3 regions of the Rothia koreensis genome follow, and region 1 is predicted to be linked to each of the others. Evidence: predicted binding sites of a transcription regulator. Region 1 holds the regulator's gene; each other region holds the start of a gene.
What was found. Region 1 encodes HrcA, which represses chaperone genes, less so after heat shock. Its sites were predicted from a motif close to TTNGCACTCGNNNNNNNCGAGTGCNAA; they were not measured.
Positions count from the first base shown of each region.

Region 1 (7,279 bases):
TCATCGATCCGGAGCAGAATTCCGTATTCGGCACCACGACCACGGTCAAAATGGTGGCCACCAATGTGGCGTCCCGGGTCTACTGGGACATCCGCAAGAATGGTTCCGAAGTCGCGGCAGGATCGGAAGATCTCTCCGGCGACGACTCCGGGCTCCAGGAGATTCAGTTCAGCCGAAACCTGGCCGAGGGAGACTACACGATCCGGATCTACATCAAGACCGAGGACCTCAAGGACCCCGGGCTGGCCGTATCGGATCAGGAGGTCAGTCTCTACGACGACCACCAGTTCACGGTCAACAAGTAGACGGCTGTCACTGCCACAGGCCGGTCACGGCGTTGATCACCGCGATCGCCGCCGCCCCGGCCGTGGAGCTCCTCAGGACGTCGTGACCCAGAACTGCGGTTCGGGCACCGACGGATTCGAGGCTCCGAAGTTCTTCCGGACCGATCCCACCTTCCGGGCCGACGACGACGAACAAACGTCCGTCTCCTGAGAAGCCGCGCGAGACCTGCAGGTCGTCCAATACAGCGAGAAGACTCTGCCCGGCCTGCTCGTGGAGAACGATCATCGAGTCCTCGGGACCGACGGCCCGCGCCAACTGGGCGGTCGAGACCAGGTGGTCGACATCAGGTACCAGCGAACGCCGGGCCTGCTTCGCGGCGGCCTTCGTGGTCTTGGCCCATTTCGCGTGTGCCTTGGCGGCGCGGTCCTGTTTCCACCTCACGATGCTGCGGTCTGCCTGCCACGGGACAATGGCTCGGACGCCCAGCTCGGTCGCCATTTCCACGGCCATCAGATCCCGGTCGCCCTTGGCGAGGGCCTGTACGAGAATCACCGGACTCCGCGGGTCCCGTTCGGGTCCCTCCTCGACGGTGATCGCGAGTCCGTCCTGGAGGATCTCGCTCACGGTACCGACGATGCGCCGCCCCTCGCCGTCGACCAGGTCGAGGGCCTCGCCCGCCCCGAGTCGTTTGACCGTCTTGGCGTGATGGCCTTCGTCTCCCGTCAGCTCGAACCGGTCCCCCGGGGCCAAGGCCACGAGGGACTCGGGATCGATGTAGAAAACCGGATGCGTCACGGCGTGCCTCTAGTCCTGGAAGCGGTCGCGCAGGCGGGAGAAGAACCCCTGGCCGGTGTTCTGCAGAGTCTCGCCGACGGCGTCGTCCTCCCCACGCAACTCGGCCAGCCGCTTCAGAAGCTCGCGCTGTTCGTCGTTCAACTTCGACGGGGTCTCGACGTCGAAGTGCACCACGACGTTGCCGCGGCCGTTGCCGCGCAACTTGGTCACGCCCAGGTCGCGGAGCGTAGTGGTCTGGCCGGTCTGCGTACCGGGCTTGACCGTGACGTCCTGAGGGCCGTCGAAGGTCTCGAGGCTGATGGTCGTGCCGAGGGCGGCCGCGGTCATGGGCACCGTCATCGTGGCGTGGAGGTCGTCGCCCTCGCGGGTGAAGGTTTCGTCCGGGTTGACCCGCAGTTCGACGTAGAGGTCGCCATTCGGCCCGCCACCCGTTCCGGCCTCGCCTTGGCCTCCCAGACGGATGCGGGTGCCGGTCGCGACGCCCGCCGGAATCTTGAGGGTCAGGGGCTTGCGCTGGCGAACGCGTCCCTCGCCGTAGCACTCGGGGCAAGGATGCTTGATGACGGTTCCGAAACCGCGGCAGCTCGGGCATTCGGCGGTGGTGACCACGTTGCCCAGAATGGACTGGACCTGGCGCTGAATGTGCCCCTGGCCGTGGCAGACGTCGCAGGTCTCGGGCTCGGTCCCCTTCTCGGTTCCCTGGCCCTCGCACAGCGTGCACGTCACGGCGGTGTCCACCGTGACCTCCTTCTCGGTTCCGAACACGGCATCGCGGAGGCTGACCCGAACGTTGATCAGTGCGTCCTGACCCTGACGGACCCTGCTCTCCGGTCCCCGGGCGCCACCGGCGCCCTGGAAGAAGGTCTCGAAGATGTCCGAGAATCCGAATCCGCTGCCCGGGAATCCGCCGCCGAAGCCGGTATTGTTTCCGTTCTCGTTTCCGGTCGCGTCGTAGACGCGTCGCTTGTCCGGGTCGGAGAGAACGTCATGGGCGTGCGAGACCCGCTTGAATTCCTCAGCGGCCTCCGGCGAGGGGTTCACGTCCGGGTGGAGCGTTCTCGCCTTCTTGCGATACGCCTTTTTGATCTCTTCCGGGCTGGCGTCCCTGGAGACGCCGAGGGTCTGGTAGTGGTCGCTCACTGAACTTCCTTGATCTGCGGTGGGCACCGCGTGGGTTCCAATTCGTCAACGGCTGTGCGTGCCGATTTATTCGTGCAGGATGCGGGAGAGGTACCGCGCGACGGCCCTCACCGCGGACATTGTTCCCGGATAATCCATGCGAGTCGGTCCGACGACGCCCAATTTCGAGGCAAGTTGCGGCCCGTACCCGGTGGCCACCACCGACGCGTCCGACAATGGGCTTTCCGCGTTTTCCCTCCCGATCCTCACGGAGACGCCACGGGCGTCGTCGTCGATCTCGGAGAGCAACCGCAACATCACGACCTGTTCTTCCAGGACATCGAGGATCGGGGCGATGTTGCGATTGAAGTCCTCGGTGGATTCGGCCAGATAGGAGGTGCCTGCCATGAGCAGCCTTTCCTCCTGTTCGTTCCGACCCAGGATAGTCACCATTCCGGCCAGGATCGCGGCGGATTTCTGGTGCATCGGCTCACATCTGGTCACGGCCGGGACCAGTGCTTCCTCGAGTTCGCCGACGGGTTGGTCCAGGATGGCGTCGAGGAACTGCGCGCGCATGGTCTTGAGCGTTTCCTCAGTCAGGTCCTCCGGGACCTCGACCACACGCTGCCCGACTCCGCCACGAGTGGTGATCATCACGACGAGAACGAATTTCGGCGCCATGGTCACCAGCTCCAGGTGACGAACGCGGGCACCGGTCCTGGTCGGATACTGGACGAGAGCAACTTGGCGGGTCAGCTGCGACAACAGCCTGACCGTCTTCTCCATCATCTGGTCGACGTCGTCGGAGGAATCCAGGAAGCTCGAGATCGCACGACGTTCCGCCACGGACAGCGGTTTGACCGACGCGATCTGGTCGACGAATGCCCGGTATCCCTTGTCGGTGGGGATCCTCCCGGCACTCGCATGGGGCGCCATGATCATGCCCGCTTCTTCCAGGGCTGCCATGTCATTGCGAACGGTAGCGCTGGAGACGCCGAGCCGATGCCGATCGACTAATGCTTTGGAGCCGACGGGCTCCCGCGAATGGACGTAGTCCTCGACGATCGCGCTCAGGACGTCGAGCCGGCGCGGCTGATTCACGGTCTCTCTCCCTACTGGCTCGTCCTGGTCATGGTGGCGGAGGGCCATGTGCACTGGCACTCTCCGCGCTCGACTGCTAAGTCTACGCCGCGAAACCGCCGTCGGAAAACGCTTCCGGCGTGCTCAGCTCTCGGCGGAGCGACTATATTGGGTCGGTACCTATGTCCTCGATCCAGGACCGTCATCACACAAGGAGAAGCGCATGGACCGCTACGGATGGGGGCCCCAGGACCTCGGCAGCGCGGGGTTGAGCCACCGTCCCCCTGAGCCGCGGGATCTCGAGGTCAGGCAGGGAATGGTCATCGAAGAGGTCCAATCCGGCTGGGTGGGTGCGGCGGTGTCCCTGCAGTCCGTGGGCGGTCAGCGCGTCGTCGGCCTCGAGGACCGGCACGGCGCCGTACGGTCCTTTCCGCTCGGTGACGGGTTCCTGTATGAAGGCGAGCCGGTGCGTCTGGTGGTCCCGCGGCCGAAGAAGACGACGACGCCGGGGCGCACCCGGTCCGGTTCGGTGGCGGTGCCCGGGGCCAAAGCCCGTACGGCGCGGGCTTCCCGCATGCTGGTCGAGGGGCTCCACGACGCCGAGCTAATCGAGAAGGTCTGGGGAGACGATCTCAGGATCGAAGGCATCGTCGTCGAGCCCATGCACGGCCTGGACCACGTCGAAGAAATCATCGAAGAATTCGCGCCCTCCCCTCAAAGACGCCTCGGAATCCTGGCGGACCATCTGGTCGAGGGAAGCAAGGAGTCGCGGTTGGCCGACCAAGCCATGAAACTGGCCGGGGCCCAGGGGAATGTGCTGTTCGTGGGTCATCCCTACGTGGACGTGTGGGAATCGGTCAAGCCCAAGGCGGTGGGCCTGCGCGAGTGGCCGTCCGTGCCTCGCGGCGAAGACTGGAAGACCGGAATCCTGCGTCGCATCGGTTGGCCCCACGAGACACCTGCACAGCGGGCCAGAGCGTGGAAAAAGATCCTCGCGAGCGTGAACACCTACGCCGACCTCGATCCGGGGATCCTGGGGCCGGTCGAGCACATCATCGACTTCCTGACGGCGGCGCCCGAGCATTGAGGCGCCGAGGTCCCCTTGGCCCGGAAACGACTTCCGTGACATTGTTTGGGGGAATGCATCCCCTTTTGCGGCGACCAGCCGGTAATATTTGAGTGCGTGTCCCCGACACGCATGTATCTGCCCGAAAGACAAGGCGAGGTTTTGACGATCACTTCCACTGATAAGAAGCCACCGTTCGAGGGTGTGTCCGCGAACCCGGAGCCCCTGAGCGTCAAGGATGACCGCTCGATGGCCACGATGGCCCATTTCGGCGGGGTCATCGGGTGCATTCCGGCCGCCATCATCTACTCGACGTTGCGCACCCGCGGCCGTTTCACGGCCCAGGAAGCGCGCGAGGCACTGAACTTCACGTTGCTGCCGTCGGTGATCATCGTTGTCAGTGTCGGGCTGTCGGTCCTGCCCGGCATCGGCTGGATCTTCGGCCTGATCGCCGCGCTCGTCTGGGTCTACCTCGCCGTGTTCTCGCTCATTGCGGGCATCCGGGTCAACAGGGGGAACCCCTACCAGTACAAGTACAACACGCGCACCTTCGACTGGTTCTCGCACCGGAGGCGCTGACAGGCCGGTGCCCCGCCGGGGCACCGAGACCTTTCATGCAGTGAGCTCTCGGACCACGGCGTCGCCCAACAGACGGCCCTCGAGGGTGAGGCGAACGACGTCGTCATTGAGCGCCTGCGGGTCGATCAGACCCTGTTGCGCGAGCCAAGGCGTCCTGTCTCTGCCCTCAGCTCTCAACCGGTTCAGGGGCAGGCCGTCCCGAATCCTGGCAGCCAGCATGACGTCCTCCATGTAGCGCGTGTCCTCGTCGAGAATCTCTCGGGCCGCAGCCGGCGAGGACCGATCACGCAGACGTTGCGCGTACGGCACGGGATGCTTGACATTCCACCACCGGGTCCCGTTGACGTGGGAGTGTGCGCCCGGCCCGATACCCCACCAGTCCTGGTTGTGCCAGTACGCGAGGTTGTGGGCGGAACGTTTCTCCACGGACGCAGCCCAGTTCGAGACCTCGTACCAGCCGTAACCGGCCTCCTCGAACAGGCGGCTGGCCAACAGGTACATGTCGGCCTTCTGGTCGTCGTCGACCGGGGTGTGGACGCCGCGCGCTATCTGTGCTGCCAGCTTGGTCCCGGGCTCCACGATGAGTGAATAAGCGGAAATGTGATCCGGCCGGTAACTGATCGCCGCTTCGACCGACGTCTGCCATTCGTCGAGGGTCTCGCCCGGGGCACCGGAAATCAGATCCACGGAGACCTCGAGGCCGATCTCACGGGCCCAGCCGACGACCTTGGGCACGTTCGCCGGCTCGTGAGTCCGTTCCAGAACTTCGAGGACACGGGGAACGGCCGACTGCATCCCGAAGGAGACCCTGGTGAATCCCGCCTCCTTGAGCGCAACGAGATCCTCGCGCTCCACCGAGTCCGGGTTGGCTTCCGTGGTGACCTCGGCGCCCGATTCCAGTCCGAAGATTTCGATGGCCGTGCCCAGGATCCGCACCAGGTCGTCGGTGGGGATCCGTGTGGGCGTGCCTCCTCCGAAAAAGACCGAGTGCAGCGGCCGGGCTGGCAAGCCCGATTCCTTGAGCACCTTCTCGGCGAAGCGCAATTCCGCGAGGGCATCCCTCACATAGGTGAGGCGCCCGACGTCGTCGCCGAAGTCTTCCTTGGCGTACGTGTTGAAGTCGCAGTATCCGCAGCGCACGGAGCAGTAAGGCACATGGACGTACAGACTGAGGGACCGGCCGTCGGCTCCCTCCAGAACGGAGGCGGGCAACCGCCCGTCGCGGGGTGCGGGGTCTCCCGTGGGTTGGGCCGGGCTCACTTCTTCGCTTTGTCCTTGGTCTCCTCCGAGGAGCTCAGAGCGGCCACGAATGCTTCCTGCGGCACGTCGACCCGTCCGATCGTCTTCATTCGCTTCTTGCCCTCCTTCTGCTTCTCGAGGAGTTTGCGCTTGCGGGAGATGTCGCCGCCGTAGCACTTGGACAAGACGTCCTTGCGGATGGCCCGGATGTTCTCGCGTGCAATGATGCGCGATCCGATGGCCGCCTGGATCGGGACCTCAAATTGCTGCCGAGGAATGAGTTCCTTGAGCTTCGAGGCCATGGAGGTGCCGTAGGCGTACGCCTTGTCCCGGTGCGTGATCGCCGAGAAAGCGTCCACGCGTTCTCCCTGGAGGAGAATGTCGACTTTGACGAGGTCCGATTCCTGCTGCCCGTCGAGCTTCCAGTCCAGGGAGGCGTAGCCGCGAGTCTTGGACTTGAGCTGATCGAAGAAGTCGAACACGATCTCCGCCAACGGAAGCCGATACCGCAGTTCGACGCGTTCCTGCGAAAGATAGTCCATGCCGCCGATCTGACCGCGGCGGGACTGGCACAGTTCCATGATGGCTCCGACGAATTCGCTGGGGGCGATGATCGTGATGGCCACCATGGGTTCCGCGATGGTTTCGAGTTTGCCTTCGGGGAATTCGCTGGGGCTGGTGACCCGCATGGACGAACCGTCCTCCGCGACAACGTCGTAAATGACGTTCGGGGCGGTAGAGATGAGGTCGAGGTTGAATTCCCTCTCCAGCCGCTCGCGCACGATCTCCAGGTGGAGCAGGCCCAGAAAACCGCAACGGAACCCGAATCCGAGCGCACCGGAGGTCTCGGGCTCGTACATGAGGGCGGCATCGTTGAGCTTGAGCTTGTCCAAAGCATCACGCAGCACGGGATAATCGGACCCATCGATCGGGAACAGCCCCGAGAACACCATGGGTTTGGGGTCCTCGTAGCCACCGAGCGGCTCATCGGCCGGCTTCTTCCCGTCCGTGACGGTGTCCCCGACTCGGGACTGCCGGACGTCCTTCACACCCGTGATCAGATACCCGACCTCCCCCACACCGAGGCCGTCGGTGGCCTTCGGCTCGGGAGATATC
Region 1 covers NZ_CP197643.1:1,894,445-1,901,723, forward strand. The annotation lists gene ACTSLZ_RS08425 (GerMN domain-containing protein) at 1-305, shown strand, start outside; gene ACTSLZ_RS08430 (16S rRNA (uracil(1498)-N(3))-methyltransferase) at 313-1,080, opposite strand; gene dnaJ (molecular chaperone DnaJ) at 1,090-2,220, opposite strand; gene hrcA (heat-inducible transcriptional repressor HrcA) at 2,287-3,300, opposite strand; gene ACTSLZ_RS08445 (DUF3097 family protein) at 3,503-4,366, shown strand; gene ACTSLZ_RS08450 (DUF4870 domain-containing protein) at 4,508-4,924, shown strand; gene hemW (radical SAM family heme chaperone HemW) at 4,958-6,184, opposite strand; gene lepA (translation elongation factor 4) at 6,181-7,279, opposite strand, start outside.

Region 2 (7,279 bases), 560 kb from region 1:
GGATCGAGTCATCGTGCGACGAAACAGGTATCGGGATCGTGGCGGGCCGACGACTCCTGACGAACACTGTCTCCACGTCAATGGACGAGCACGCGCGATTCGGAGGCGTGATCCCGGAAATCGCGTCCCGCGCTCACCTGGAGGCCATGATCCCGGCACTGGACGCGGCCCTCGATGAAGCGGGTGTCGGCATGGACGAGGTGGACGCCATCGCCGTGACCAGCGGGCCCGGATTGTCCGGCGCCCTGATGGTAGGAGTCAGCGCCGCCAAGGCGCTCGCGGTCGCCACCGGCAAGCCCCTCTACGCCGTCAACCATCTCGTCGCCCACGTCGGAGTAGGTCTCCTCGAGGACAGCGCGAGTGCTGCCGAAGACACCGAGAGCGAGGCCTCCCTGCTCTCGGGGCTCGGGGCCCTTCTGGTCTCGGGCGGGCACACGGAGATACTCAAGGTCTCGGATATTTCAGGCGATGTGACGCTGCTGGGATCCACGCTCGACGACGCCGCGGGCGAAGCCTATGACAAGGTCGCCCGAGTCCTGGGGCTGTCCTATCCCGGCGGACCCGCGATCGATCGAGCCGCCGCATCGGGGGACCCCCGGGCCTTCACCTTTCCACGAGGGCTGACGGCCGCCAAGTACATGGGAACGGTCCAGGACCCCGGGGGTCACCGTTACGACTTCTCCTTCTCCGGCCTGAAAACCGCCGTCGCCCGCGTCGTCGAGGGCCTCGAGGCACATGACGAGCCCGTGCCCGTCGCGGACATCGCGGCTTCGTTCCAAGAGGCCGTGGCCGACGTCGTCACGTCCAAAGCCATGCTCGCTTGCACCGAAAACGGCATCGATACCTTGTTGCTCGGTGGTGGGGTCGCCGCGAATTCGAGGCTGAGGCAGCTCGTCTCCGAGCGGTGTTCGGAGCACGGAATCCGGCTTGTCGTACCGAAGCTTTCTCTGTGCACCGACAACGGCGCGATGGTCGCGGCGTTGGGAGCACGACTCGTGCAGTCGGGTGTGGCACCCAGCGGACTCGACTTCACCGCGGATCCGTCGCTGCCAGTCACCACGGTGTCCATCGGGTCCTGACCGGGAGAAGAGCGCCCGGAACAGGATCTGCGATCCGATCCGGCCCGGTCGGACAGATTGATCGGGCTAGGAATCCCGGTATCCGTACCGCGTCAGATCGACCGTGTCACGGACCACTGCCCTGAGATCGTGGTCGTTCTCCTCGAAGACACGGCGCTGGCGCTCGTACCCCGGTCCGCGTTCGATCATCCGGTGCACACCGGCCAGCTCCGCGGCGCAGTCGAGGTCCTGGGCAATGGGCTCGAGCCTGGTCACGAGGTCGGTGCAATGCTCACGGAGGGGCAGGACCGTTCCGGCGGCGTCGGCGATCACGGTGGCGTCCAGTCCGTACCGTGAAGCCCTCCACTTGTTCTCCTCCGAGAGCCACCGGGGCATGAGCTCCACGTGACCGCCGTCCTCCACGGTGCGGGAGACTTCCTCGACGATGCACTGGGTCAGGGCAGTCATCGCCCCGATTTCCTCCGTGGTCGCCAGCCCGTCGCAAATTCTCATCTCGACTGTTCCGTACCGGGCCACGGGACGGACGTCCCACCGGTTCTCCGATTCCTCGGCAATAATTCCTGCACCGATCGACCGGTCGATGTAGTCCTCGTACTCGGACCATTTCTCGAACGGGTACGGAATTCCGCAGGTCGGGATCTGCTGGAAAACCATGGCCCTCTGCGAGGCATAGCCGGTATCCACGCCCATCCAGTACGGAGAGCTGGCCGACAGCGCCAGGAGATGGGGATAGTAGTTGACGAGCTGGTTCACCGCGGGGAGAGCTTTGTCGCGGGAGTCGATGCCCACGTGCACGTGGGTTCCGTAGACCAACATCTGCCTGCCCCAGTACTGGGTGCGCTCGAGGACCTTCTGGTACCGGTCCTTCTCCGAAACCGGCTGCTCGCTCCATTGGGCATACGGATGCGTCCCCGCCGAGTAGAGGTCGACTCCCAGGGGATCCGCTTCCGCGCGGAGTGCATCGGCCAGCCGAGTGAGCTGGTCCATCGCATCGGCGACCGTGGGGCACACGCCCGTGACCGCCTCGACGGTATTGGACAGGTACTCCCGCGTGATCTGCGGCGCGAGGCCCTCGGGATCAATGAATTCCGGGTGGGAGGACTCCAGGGCCCGGATGAGCTCGGCGGCTGCCGGAAGGAGATCGCCCGATTCCCTGTCGGCGAGGGCAATTTCCCATTCGACGCCGAGGCTCGACTGACCGGAGCTGGAAAAAGTGATCATGGTGGTCCTCCCGTGTCGGGGTCAATTCATCTTAGCGGGGAGGGCGGCGAACGGTGCAGCGTATATCGCCCGGACGACACGCGGCTTCACGCGGAATCCAAGGCCTGCCCCGGCGCGGTGTCACGGGTGCGCGCGGCGAACCACGAAGGCCGCTCGGTGCTCCGAGTCGGGGGACTCCCACCGAGTGAGGATGAGCGTCGCGTGGTGATTGCCGGCCGGCTTCTTCTTTTTCGAAGAGTTCCCGGCGAGCAACTGACGTCGCAACGTTTCCGGGACGACGTCGACCCCTCGCTTCTTGATGGTCAGACCCGTGATTCCGTTCTCCCGGACCCAGGTTCTGAGCGCTTTCGTGCCCATCGGCAGAATTTCGTCGACGACCCAGCAGGTGGCTCCGGCCAGGTCTTCGCACCGGTCAGAAGCAAAATAGGCGATCCGGGGGTCGAGGAGGTGACCTCCGACCTGGGACACCAGCTGGTCAACGAGGCCGGCCCGAATGACCGCGCCGTCGGGCTCGTAGAGGAAATCAGCCGGGGGACCGACGGGAGGAGCCTCCCCGGCGTCCTGCCCGAATCCGGAATCCGACGTGTACTGGGCCAGGACGTCCGGTTCCAGCGGATCCGCGCCGAGCAGGGTCGCGGAACGCTTGACACCAGGGCGGGCGAGCGCGTTGAACCACAGAACGACCTCGACGACGTCGCCCCCACAACTGACCCACTCGGCCTCGGCATTCTCGGGAATCTCGGACCGATCCATCCCGGGGCCCATTTTGACGCCCATGGGCATTCCCGTCTCGGCCCAGCGACGTATCACGGAGAAGGGAGGCGCGAAGGCCTCCGGATCGAACAGGCGGGAAACCTGGCCGTCCGTGGTGTCCCGACGCGCGGGATCGAGCCACAGCGAACGGATCGCCGTGCCGTCCTGGGTGCGGAGCGACGCGGGATCGAGCTCGGTCACGTCACCCACGCGAACCTCCGACTCATGGTGGACGGAAAGGTTGTGCCGGGCCATCGACGCGGTATCGGGATCGATGTCGTAGGACATCACCGGGAGACCTTCGCTGAGAAAGGCTGCCGAGTCCGCCCCGATGCCGCAGCCCAGGTCGGCGACCGGCCCGGCGTCGGCGTCCCGAAACCTTCGGGCGTGCCACAGCGAGACGGCACGGCGCGTGGCCTGTTCCAACCCGGAACGGGTGAACAGCATGCGCTGGGCGTCCTCCCCGAACTTGGACCGGGCCTGCACCCGGAGTTTGGCCTGGGTCAGCATGTCGGAGGTCTGCTCCGGAGTGAAGCCTCGTTTGCGGAGGGAGCTCGAGAGGGCCAGTGCGTCGCTTTCGCGGTATTCCATCCGGTCCAGGGCGGAGAGCTGATCGGGGGTGAATGAATGCGTCACGCGACCACTGTATCGGCCGTCAGCGCCACCCCGGTCGGCGTCATCCTTACCGCTGAGGGCGAAACCTGGCACTCGTCTTGACCCTCTGCTAACCCTCCGAATAGAGTCATGTTTAGCACTCTGGCAGTCAGGGTGCTAAATGGGCCTGGCGCTCAATCGGCACCGCGACGACGGTTGGCACGCCCTTCACGGCTCACGCCAAGAATTGATCCATCCAAGGAAGAAGGTCACTCATGTCCGTCTCCATCAAGCCTCTCGAGGACCGTATCGTCGTTCAGCCCATGGAGGCTGAGCAGACCACCGCATCCGGCCTGGTCATCCCGGACACCGCCAAGGAAAAGCCCCAGGAGGGCAAGGTCGTGGCGGTTGGCCCCGGTCGTGTCGATGACAAGGGCAACCGCGTCCCCGTCGACGTCCAGGAAGGCGACGTCGTCATCTACTCCAAGTACGGCGGAACCGAGGTCAAGTACTCGGGCGAAGAATTCCTCGTGCTCTCGGCACGTGACGTGCTGGCCGTCGTCGAGAAGTAAGACTTCGGCGAACCCGCACTTTTCTAGACCTGTGTAAGGAGTCATGTAGTTCATGGCAAAACAGTTGGAATTCGACGACGCAGCCCGCAAGGCCCTCATGGCCGGCGTGGACAAGCTCGCCAACACGGTCAAGGTGACTCTCGGACCCCGCGGTCGCAACGTCGTTCTGGACAAGCAGTGGGGCGCTCCCACGATCACCAACGACGGCGTCACGATCGCCCGCGAAGTCGAGCTTGACGATCCGTACGAGAACCTCGGCGCGCAGCTGGCCAAGGAAGTCGCCACCAAGACCAACGACGTGGCAGGTGACGGCACGACGACTGCTACCGTTCTCGCTCAGGCCTTCGTCAACGAGGGCCTGCGCAACGTGGCCGCCGGTGCGGCACCGAGCGAAATCCGCGCGGGCATCGAGGCGGCCGTCAAGGCCGTGTCCGAGCGTCTGCTCGAGAACGCCCGCGAGGTCGAGGGCGCCGAGGTCGCGCACGTTGCTGCTATTTCGGCCCAGTCCGAGCAGATCGGCGAGCTCCTTGCGGAAGCATTCGAGAAGGTCGGCAAGGACGGCGTCATCACCATCGAGGACGGCTCCTCGACCGAGATCGAGCTGTCCGTGACCGAAGGCATGCAGTTCGACAAGGGCTACCTGTCGCCGTCGTTCGTGACCGATGCCGAACGGCAGGAAGCTGTCCTCGAGGACTCGGCCATCCTGATCTATCAGGGCAAGATTTCGGCCATCGCCGACCTCATGCCCCTGTTGGAAAAGGTTGTTCAGGCGAAGAAGCCGCTGACCATCATCGCCGAGGACGTCGACGGCGAGGCCCTGTCCACCCTGGTGGTCAACAAGCTCCGCGGAAACCTGAACGTGGTGGCCCTCAAGGCACCCGGCTTCGGCGACCGTCGCAAGGCCATCATGCAGGACCTGGCGGTCCTGACGGGCGGAGAGGTCATCACGAGCGAGCTGGGAATCACCCTGGATTCCGTGACCCTCGAGCAGCTCGGGCAGGCCCGCCGCGTCACGGTGACCAAGGACAACACGACCATCGTGGACGGCAACGGCTCCGCCGATGACGTCGCCGAGCGCGTGGCACAGATCCGCTCCGAGATCGAGCGCGTGGATTCCGAATGGGATCGCGAAAAGCTCAAGGAGCGCCTGGCCAAGCTGTCCGGCGGCGTATCCGTGATCAAGGTCGGAGCTGCGACCGAGGTCGAGGCCAAGGAGCGCAAGCACCGTATCGAGGACGCCGTGTCCTCGACCCGGGCCGCGCTCGAAGAAGGCATCGTCGCCGGTGGCGGATCTGCCCTGGTCCACGCGGCCAAGGCGCTCGATTCGGACCTGGGGCTCCAGACCGAGGGCGCGCGGACGGCGGTCGACATCGTTCGACGCTCCCTCGTGCAGCCCTTGCGCTGGATTGCCGACAATGCCGGGGAGGACGGCTACGTGGTCGCGTCTCGCGTCCAGAGCCTCGACGCCGGCCAGGGGTACAACGCCGTGACCGGAGAGTACGAGGACCTGATCAAGGCCGGCGTCATCGACCCGGTCAAGGTCACTCGTTCCGCGCTCGAGAACGCGGCGTCCATCGCTTCGATGGTCCTGACCACGGAAACTCTGGTTGTCGACAAGCCGGAGGAAGAGGAAGAGGCCTGATTTCGGGTCCTCACCCCAACGCCCCCGTGCTCTCTGTGAGAGCGCGGGGGCGTTCCTGTGTGTGAGGGGTCATGCCACGATTTAGTTGCAATGCAATGTATCGTCTCTTCTGGCCATCTCGCGATGGCGAAATGCTCGGGTTCGTCGCCGCGTGGCGCGTGCCGCGCGGCGCGTGACGCGGGTCGTTGGCCGACGCTGGAGTCCACCCTGAGGGCGGACGTTCCGGCGTCGGACGGTGGCACGTGACACGTTCTCGGGTCTCCTCGAGGGACCCGAGTGGCGAGCCTGAGCACGGGTACAAAATTTTGCGCGCCAGACGAATAGGATGAAAACTCGTGTCTGCCCGCGGGTCGCTCGTATCCGCTCCACGGACGTCCGTGACCGAGCGCTGGGCTACGGGCCGACCCGCAAACCGATACCGATCGCTGGCATCGCACGAATCAACAAGAACACCGCCTCTGCCGAGGCCGACACAGGATCTTGAATGACTGAATCGAACGGGACGACAGGACAGGTCCCGCCCCCGGAAGGCGGCCAGGCCCCAGAGGCCGCACCTCGCAGAAAGAGGGCTTTCCGCCCCGAAATCCAGGGACTGCGCGCCTTTGCCGTGCTCCTGGTGGCGATCTACCACATCTGGTTCGGCCGGGTGTCCGGCGGCGTCGACGTCTTCCTGATGATTTCCGCGTTTCTGATGACCCTGTCCTTCACGGGCAAGATCGAGCGCGGAGTCCGCATCGGCTGGACGGAACTGACCAAGTACTGGTTCCACGTCTTCAAGCGCATCATGCCGCTTGTCGCGATCATCGTGGCGGGTTCCCTGGTGCTGACCCGGCTGTTCATGTCTCCGGATCGATGGCTGTCGATCATGCACGAAGCATTCTCCGTGACGTTCTATTACGAGAACTGGTTCTCGATCGTGAACGCCGTGGACTACTACGCGTCGGACTCGGGTGCAGCCTCGCCACTGAGGCATTTCTGGTCCCTGTCCATCCAGGGCCAGATCTTCATCATGTGGCCTCTGCTCTTCGCGCTCGGCAGCCTTCTGGTCCGCAAGATGGGGACCAAGGTCCGGCCGGTTCTGGCGACCATCTTCGCCGTCGTCTTTGTGACCTCATTCGCTTTCTCGGTCTACTACACGTACTCGAACCAGACCGCGGCCTACTTCAACACCTTCGCCAGGCTCTGGGAATTCGCGATGGGTTCTTTGGCGGCCATCGTGCTTCCCTGGATCCGTGTTCGCACCGGCGTGGCCGCGATCCTGAACTGGGTCGGCCTGCTGGCCATTCTGACCTGCGGCGCCCTCCTGGACGTCGAGGGCCAATTCCCTGGCTTCATCGCCCTGTGGCCCACACTGGCTGCGAGCTTCATCATCATTTGCGGGCAGTCCACCACCAAGTGGGGAGCCGATCGCCTGCTCA
Region 2 covers NZ_CP197643.1:1,334,380-1,341,658, forward strand. The annotation lists gene tsaD (tRNA (adenosine(37)-N6)-threonylcarbamoyltransferase complex transferase subunit TsaD) at 1-1,079, shown strand, start outside; gene ACTSLZ_RS05900 (glutamate--cysteine ligase) at 1,146-2,300, opposite strand; gene ACTSLZ_RS05905 (THUMP-like domain-containing protein) at 2,421-3,689, opposite strand; gene groES (co-chaperone GroES) at 3,923-4,219, shown strand; gene groL (chaperonin GroEL) at 4,272-5,861, shown strand; gene ACTSLZ_RS05920 (acyltransferase family protein) at 6,346-7,279, shown strand, end outside.
Region 2: a site for HrcA is predicted at 3,802-3,828, ahead of groES (co-chaperone GroES). Genes of this name have one in related genera too.

Region 3 (7,279 bases), 820 kb from region 1:
CGGCAGATGAGGATTCTTTGCGACACTTCACCGCTCGATTCGCGACCGATCAGGAAATCGACAACTGGGATGACCACGTCACCTCCAACCCCAACGGTGGCAACCTTCTCCAGTCCGCGTCCTTTGCCTCGGTCAAGTCCGCTCACGGGTGGAAGCCCGTGTTCATGGTCTACGAGGGCGTGACCGAAGTCGGCGAGGGGAACGACGTCGAGGAGCGAGAGGTTTCCAGCTACAACCTCGTCCTCGAGAAAAGCGTTCCTCTCCTGGGCAAGATCTGGTACATGATCAAGGGACCGGACGTCACCGACATCGAGGACATCCCCGCGATCATGGAGGCCAACCGGGAGTTCGTTCGGTCCAACGGCCTGAAGGTCTTCGCCATCAAGATCGAACCGGACATCGAGGATTCCGAATCTCGCAGCGCGTTCCTCCACCGTGCCGGCCTGGTCAAGCAGTTCAACATCCAGCCCAATGACTCCACGGCGATTCTTCGCACGGACGCGGACGAGGAGACGGTGCTCAAGTCCCTGCACTCCCGCGGGCGGAACGCCGTGCGCCGCGCCAAGCGTGAAGGGGCAGAAGTCGAACAGGTCGAACTCACGGAGGAGAACATGAAGAAGATGTTCTCCCTGATGGACACGGTCGGCCAGGGCAACGCGAACGTGAACCTGAGGTCCTTCGAGTACTACAAGCAGTTCTGGACCACCTTCGCCCGCGCCGGACAGGGACGCCTCTACTTCACCTATGAGGACGGCGAACCGTCCGTCGGCGCCTTCGTCATTCGTTACGGGCGCAAGGGCACCTACAAGGACGGCGGGTCCAAGCCGCGTCGTCGTCAGTACGGGGACTCGCACTTGGTGCAGTGGATCGCGCTGACGGACCTCATGACCGATTACGGGATCGAGGAATACGACTTCTGTGGGACGCCGCCCAAGGCGGAGCTCAAGAACAAGGAACACGGTTACTACGGGTTGGGACTGTTCAAGACCAGCTTCACGAAGACGGTGATCGACTTCGTCGGTGTCTACGACCAGGTCCTGAACCCGACCGCGTACAAGGCCTGGGTCTCCGTGGTCGAACGCGTTGTGCGCCAGATCTGGTGGCGCCGTACCAAGCAGCCTTTCTACTGAGCCGACCCTCAGGTTCTCGCGAACCGATTCTCAGGGGCGCTCGGTAGCGTCGAAGTGAGTCATGTGCCTAGGAGGGAAGATGAGCGAAGGGCAAGGGGAGCAGCACCTTTCGGGTGCCTACCCTTCCGCGGACTTGCCGCACGAGTCCGGGTCCGAAGCCGACCCATTCGGCCCCGACGTCGCAGAAGACATCTACACGGATCCGTTCTCCGGAAGTCACACGGCCCCCATCGCTCCCGACAGCACAACGGCCGAGCAGCCTGCCGCATCCACGACGGGTCTTCTCGACTCTGAAGGGGAGTACGGCGAGGAACCCCTGACGGGACCGCCGACTCGCGCCGAACAGCAGTCGACGGGGTTCCCCGCCGTCAGCAGGTCCCAGATCCGGGACGAACGGCTCGCGGAGATCCTCGGACGACCGGAGCACGGCGAGTCCGGGGCCGACCACAGCTCGGCATCGGCCGGCGGCCGAACGGGATCCACCGCGTACTCTGAGGAGAACCCCCAGCCCGAGACCGACATCAGCAGCTTGGGCGCCGCGACCCAGGGATCCGGGGTCCAGGACGCCGAGCGGATCGCCGCCACCAGGACCGCCCCGCAGGATGTCTTCCGCAATACCCAAGACCTGACCGGCAGTTATGCGGCGGGCATGCAGGCGGCACCCGCGGAACAACCGATAGCTCGTGCCAGCTATCCTTCCGCCGAGGCTCCGACCGCCCGGCCGTCTCAGCCCCGACGCGGCATCGGCTTGCGTCGGATGATGCGCTCCGAAAACTTGCCCACGGCCCCCATGAGGGTGGTCGAAAGACTCGCGAACTCGCCCTTCGCCAACCCTCGACGCCGCAAGGAGAATACCGAGGCCCGCAAAACGCTCAATTTCGCGTTGCGCATGGCGGAGACCATGTTCCACTTCGGCGCCGATTCCCGCGACGTCGAGACGGCCATCGTCGCGACGTGCGCGACCTACGGCGTCGAGGACGTCGACATCGACATCACCAACCAGTCGGTGATCATCAACTACATCTCCGAGTACGGAATCCACTCGGATGCGAATGAAGCGACGGACGAGAATGGCGGCGTCTTCAGCCACACCGTGGTTCGTGTGGTCCGGTCCTGGTCCGACAATTACGCCGGGCTGACCGAGACCCACCGCCTGGTCAAGACGATCACCAACGGTGAACTGTCCCGGTCCGAGGCGGAAGCGCGGCTCAACCGTATCCTGTCCAAGCCCAAGCCTTATCCGCGCTGGCTGGTGAGCCTCTGCAACTCTCTCGCGGCCGCGGTCCTGACGATCGGTATCGGCGGCACCTGGCCTGGCGCCATCGTCTCCTTCGTGACGTTCGCGCTCGTCCAGGTGATTGCTGGGAAACTGGCTTCGTGGAGGATTCCTTCCTTCTTCACCATGGCCGCGTGTTCCGCCGTGGTCACGCTCATCGCGATGGCGCTGTGGGCCATCGGTGCCCCCATTTCGCCACCACACATTGTCGCGTCCGGGCTGATTATGCTCCTGCCCACGCTGACCCTGGTCTCGACCATTCAGGACGCGATCAACGGGTTCCCCGTGACCTCGGCCGGGAGGCTGGTCGCCACGGGGTTGTCGTTCCTCGGGCTGATCGTCGGCATCGCGATCGCCATCTCGATCACCAGCTATGCCGGATTCGAGGAGATCAAGGTGGACAGCGTGATCTTCTCCGGAGCGCAACCGTTGGTGAATATCATCTTCATGCTCATTGCTACCGCTCTGATCGCCGTGACGGTCCAGGTGAAACCCGAACATATTCTCTACGGGGTATTCAGCGCTTTCTGTGGCCTGATGGTTTACCACCTGTTCGGTTGGCTCGGTGCGGGCGGACGCATGATCTCGATGCTCGGCGCGATCGGCGTGGGCTCCGCGTCCGCGCTCATTGCACAGCGTCGGGTCATCCCGCAGGTCGTCATCGCCGTTCCCGGGCTGACGTTCTTGCTCCCCGGACTGACCATTTTCCGTGGGATGTACACGCTGACGGTCAATATCGACCCGGTCACCGGGATCATCCCCATGCTCAACGCCGGGGCGATCATCATGTCCATGGCCGCGGCAGTCGTCCTCGGCAATTATCTGATGCGTCCACTGATGAGCAAGGATCCGCAAGTCAGGCGAAGGCTTGTCCGTAGGAGGAGACAACAGCCGGAGCCGCTGGGCAACTGAAGCCGGCGTCGTCGAGAGTTACTGGATGCGCCAATCGACCGGTTCGAGCCCCAGGGACTCCAGATGCTGGTTGGCCGTGCTGAAGGGCCGCGATCCGAAGAAACCTCTGGATGCGGACAGGGGAGAAGGGTGCACGGACTCGATCTTCGGTACGTCCGGACCCAGTTGGGCACCCGCGTTCCGGGCGTCCCTGCCCCACAGGATCGCGACGAGAGGCTTGTGGCGTGCGCCCAGAGCTTGGATGGCGGCGTCGGTGACGGATTCCCATCCCTGGTTCCTGTGGGAACCGGCCTCGCCCTCGCGCACCGAAAGGCACCGGTTGAGGAGCATGACTCCCTGGCGCGACCACGCGGTCAGGTCCCCGTGCCGGGCGGGTGGGATTCCGAGGTCCGCTTCCAGCTCCTTGTAGATATTTCCCAAGGAGCGGGGCAACGGACGCACGTGGGGCTGGACGGAGAAGGAGAGCCCCATCGCATGACCCGGTGTCGGGTACGGATCCTGACCGATGATGAGGACCTTGACCGAATCCATGGGCTCCTGGAAAGCGCGGAACACCTGGCCGGCAGCCGGAAAGGTGCGGTGCCCCGCGGAATGCTCGGCCCGCAGGAAATCGCCCATGCGTCGAATCGTCGGCTCGACGGGTTCGAGGGCCTCGGCCCAGTCACAGGCCATGATCTCGGACAGCGGCTGAGCGCCCACAGTTGCTCCCTGGTTCGTGTACGACGACGGTGGTCCCTAGACTATCCTCGTGGAGTCCCTGACCGAAGCCGAGCGCGCCATCCTTGAGATGGAGAAGAGAACCTGGAGGTATCCGGGCGCCAAGGAGCGTGCCGTGCGCCGGGAACTCGACATGCCGGCGACCGAATACTACATGCGCCTCAACCGCCTGATCGACGATGTGCGCGCCATTCGGGAGGAGCCGGCGCTGACCCGGAGACTCAGGCAACGGCGGGATCTCTGACGATCTTCGTTGCACGTGCAGAATTTGACCAGCCGGGCCGGATATTGTGGATGCTTGACCGATGCGCGGCCGAGCGTACGCAACCCCGAAAACGACGAGGACACTGATGGCCGAGTACGAACACGATGAATTCGACGACGTCCCCGCGGACTCGCCACGGCGCGGCGCATACCGCGGCGAGGTGCCCGAGAAAACTCGCGGCTACAAGCATCTCGCGGCCCTGATCGTCGCCGGCGTCTGCGCGCTCGTTCTGGGCGGCGTGTTCTTCCTGCTCTCCCCGAAACTTGCCTCGCCCGAGTCGGCGAGCGCCACGAAGTCGTCCTCGAGCAGTCACTCTTCCTCGGACTCTTCATCCTCGAAGGGCGGGGAAAACGCGGATTCGTCCGAGACCGAACCCGATTCTTCGACGTCGCTCGCGGTGTACAACCAAGGCGCGGCGGAAGGCACGGCGACCAATGCCGCGTCGACCCTGACCGACGCCGGTTGGAAGGTCTCCGATGTCAGCAACTGGGACGGCCCCTCCCAGGAGGCCACCGTGGTCTTCTTCACCGACGGCCATGAGGACCAGGCCAAAGCGGTAGCCGACAAGCTGGACATCGACAACGTCAAACCGGCTACCGACTCCGGCTACGACGTCGTGGTCGTTCTCTCAGATGACGGCGGAACCTCCGCGGAATCCGGCCAGGGCGGCGAGAACGCCGACCAGGGGGCCGGAAGCGCGGGACAGGACGCCGGAGGATTGGGCCAGGATTCCGGAGGACTGGGCCAGGACTCCGGGACAGCGGGCCAAGACGGCAGCGGTATCGGTCAGGACTCCGGGATTCCGGGCCAGTAGTAGATCGTCACGGTTCGGCACCTCGTGGCCGCTTGCGTTCCTGCTATCGGCACGACGCATCGGAGGGACGGCGAGCGGTGCTTGCGGCGGCCGATCCTACGGATGTGCTGTGAGCGAAGAGCCGTTGCCGTCTGTGGAGAACGTTTGCACTCTCCGTCGCCGAGTGCCAAGATTGGACTTAGCACTCATCCACCTCGACTGCTAAACACGTCGCTTGGGCCGGCCGATTGTCGGCCGGGCGGCAGGCGTCGCGGATCGATGGGCAAAGACACAGTCACCACGGTGAGGTGTGGGAGCAGGTCGCCCAGAGCGTGGTCTGGTCACCAGCCGTCCGTCGCGGGCACCGTGGCTGATGTATCCGTCTACCGTCCAGGAGGGACGTAAGCCACCATGGCAAAACTGATTGCTTTTGATGAAGAGGCACGGCGCGGACTCGAGAAGGGCCTGAACACCCTTGCCGACGCGGTCAAGGTCACGCTTGGGCCCCGCGGTCGCAACGTTGTGCTGGAGAAAAAGTGGGGTGCCCCCACGATCACCAACGACGGCGTTTCCATCGCACGTGAGATCGAGCTGGAAGATGCGTACGAGAAGATCGGCGCCGAGCTCGTCAAGGAAGTCGCCAAGAAGACCGACGACATCGCGGGTGACGGCACGACCACCGCGACCGTCCTGGCCCAGGCCCTGGTCCGCGAGGGCCTCCGCAACGTTGCGGCAGGCGCGGATCCGCTGTCTCTCAAGCGCGGCATCGAAAAGGCCGTCGAGGCCGTGACCAAGGAATTGCTCTCCTCCGCCAAGGAGATCGAGACCGAGGAAGAGATCGCGGCCACCGCTTCGATCTCGGCCGGTGACCCCGAGATCGGCAAGCTCATCGCGCAGGCGATGGAGAAGGTCGGCAAGGAAGGCGTCATCACTGTCGAGGAGTCGAACACCTTCGGGCTCGACCTCGAGCTGACCGAAGGTATGCGCTTCGACAAGGGCTTCCTCTCCGGTTACTTCGTGACCGACGCCGACCGCCAGGAAGCGGTCCTCGAGGATCCCTACATCCTCATCGTCAACTCCAAGATCTCCAACGTGAAGGACCTGGTCCCCGTGCTGGAGAAGGTCATGCAGTCCGGCAAGCCGCTGCTGATCATTGCCGAGGACGTCGAGGGCGAGGCCCTGGCACTCCTGGTCCTGAACAAGATGCGCGGCTCCATCAAGTCCGCGGCCGTCAAGGCACCGGGCTTCGGCGACCGTCGCAAGGCTCAGCTGGCCGATATCGCCGTCCTGACCGGCGGCCAGGTCATCACCGAAGAGGTTGGTCTCTCCCTCGAGACCGCAACCCTCGACCTGCTGGGCCAGGCCCGCAAGGTGGTCGTGACCAAGGACGAGACCACGATCGTCGATGGCGCGGGTTCCGCCGAGGAGATCGAGGGCCGTGTGGCCCAGATCCGCGCCGAGATCGCCAACACCGATTCGGACTACGACCGTGAGAAGCTGCAGGAGCGCCTGGCGAAGCTTGCCGGCGGTGTGGCCGTGCTCAAGGCTGGTGCCGCGACCGAGGTCGAGCTCAAGGAGCGCAAGCACCGCATCGAGGATGCAGTCCGCAACGCCAAGGCGGCAGTGGAAGAAGGCATCGTCTCCGGCGGCGGCGTGGCACTCATCCAGGCCGGTGTTCGTGCTTTCGATTCCCTCAGCCTTGAAGGGGACGAAGCTACTGGCGCGAACATCGTCAAGGTGGCCGTGGACGCTCCGCTCAAGCAGATCGCAACGAACGCCGGCCTCGAGCCCGGAGTCGTGGCGGACAAGGTTCGTGGACTCGAGCAGGGCTACGGCCTGAACGCTGCAACCGGGGACTACGAGGACCTCATGACCGCGGGCATCAACGACCCGGTCAAGGTGACCCGCTCGGCACTGCAGAACGCTGCATCCATTGCCGGACTGTTCCTGACCACCGAGGCCGTCGTCGCCGACAAGCCCGAGAAGAACGCCGGCGGTGCCGGTGCCGAGGGCATGGACGGAATGGGCGGCATGGGCGGCATGATGTAGTCATCGGCCCTCCGGGCACATGCCCGGCAGCCTCCGAAGCCCCGCACGAGTTCGACTCGTGCGGGGCCTTTCTGTTGCATTCCGGGCCTACCGGGGCGTGAGAATGACGTCGATGCGTCATGTTCGGCCGGTCGGAG
Region 3 covers NZ_CP197643.1:1,071,131-1,078,409, forward strand. The annotation lists gene ACTSLZ_RS04635 (lipid II:glycine glycyltransferase FemX) at 18-1,130, shown strand; gene ACTSLZ_RS04640 (threonine/serine ThrE exporter family protein) at 1,210-3,318, shown strand; gene ACTSLZ_RS04645 (uracil-DNA glycosylase) at 3,337-4,017, opposite strand; gene ACTSLZ_RS04650 (DUF3263 domain-containing protein) at 4,067-4,279, shown strand; gene ACTSLZ_RS04655 (LytR C-terminal domain-containing protein) at 4,386-5,114, shown strand; gene groL (chaperonin GroEL) at 5,505-7,142, shown strand.
Region 3: a site for HrcA is predicted at 5,293-5,319, ahead of groL (chaperonin GroEL). Genes of this name have one in related genera too.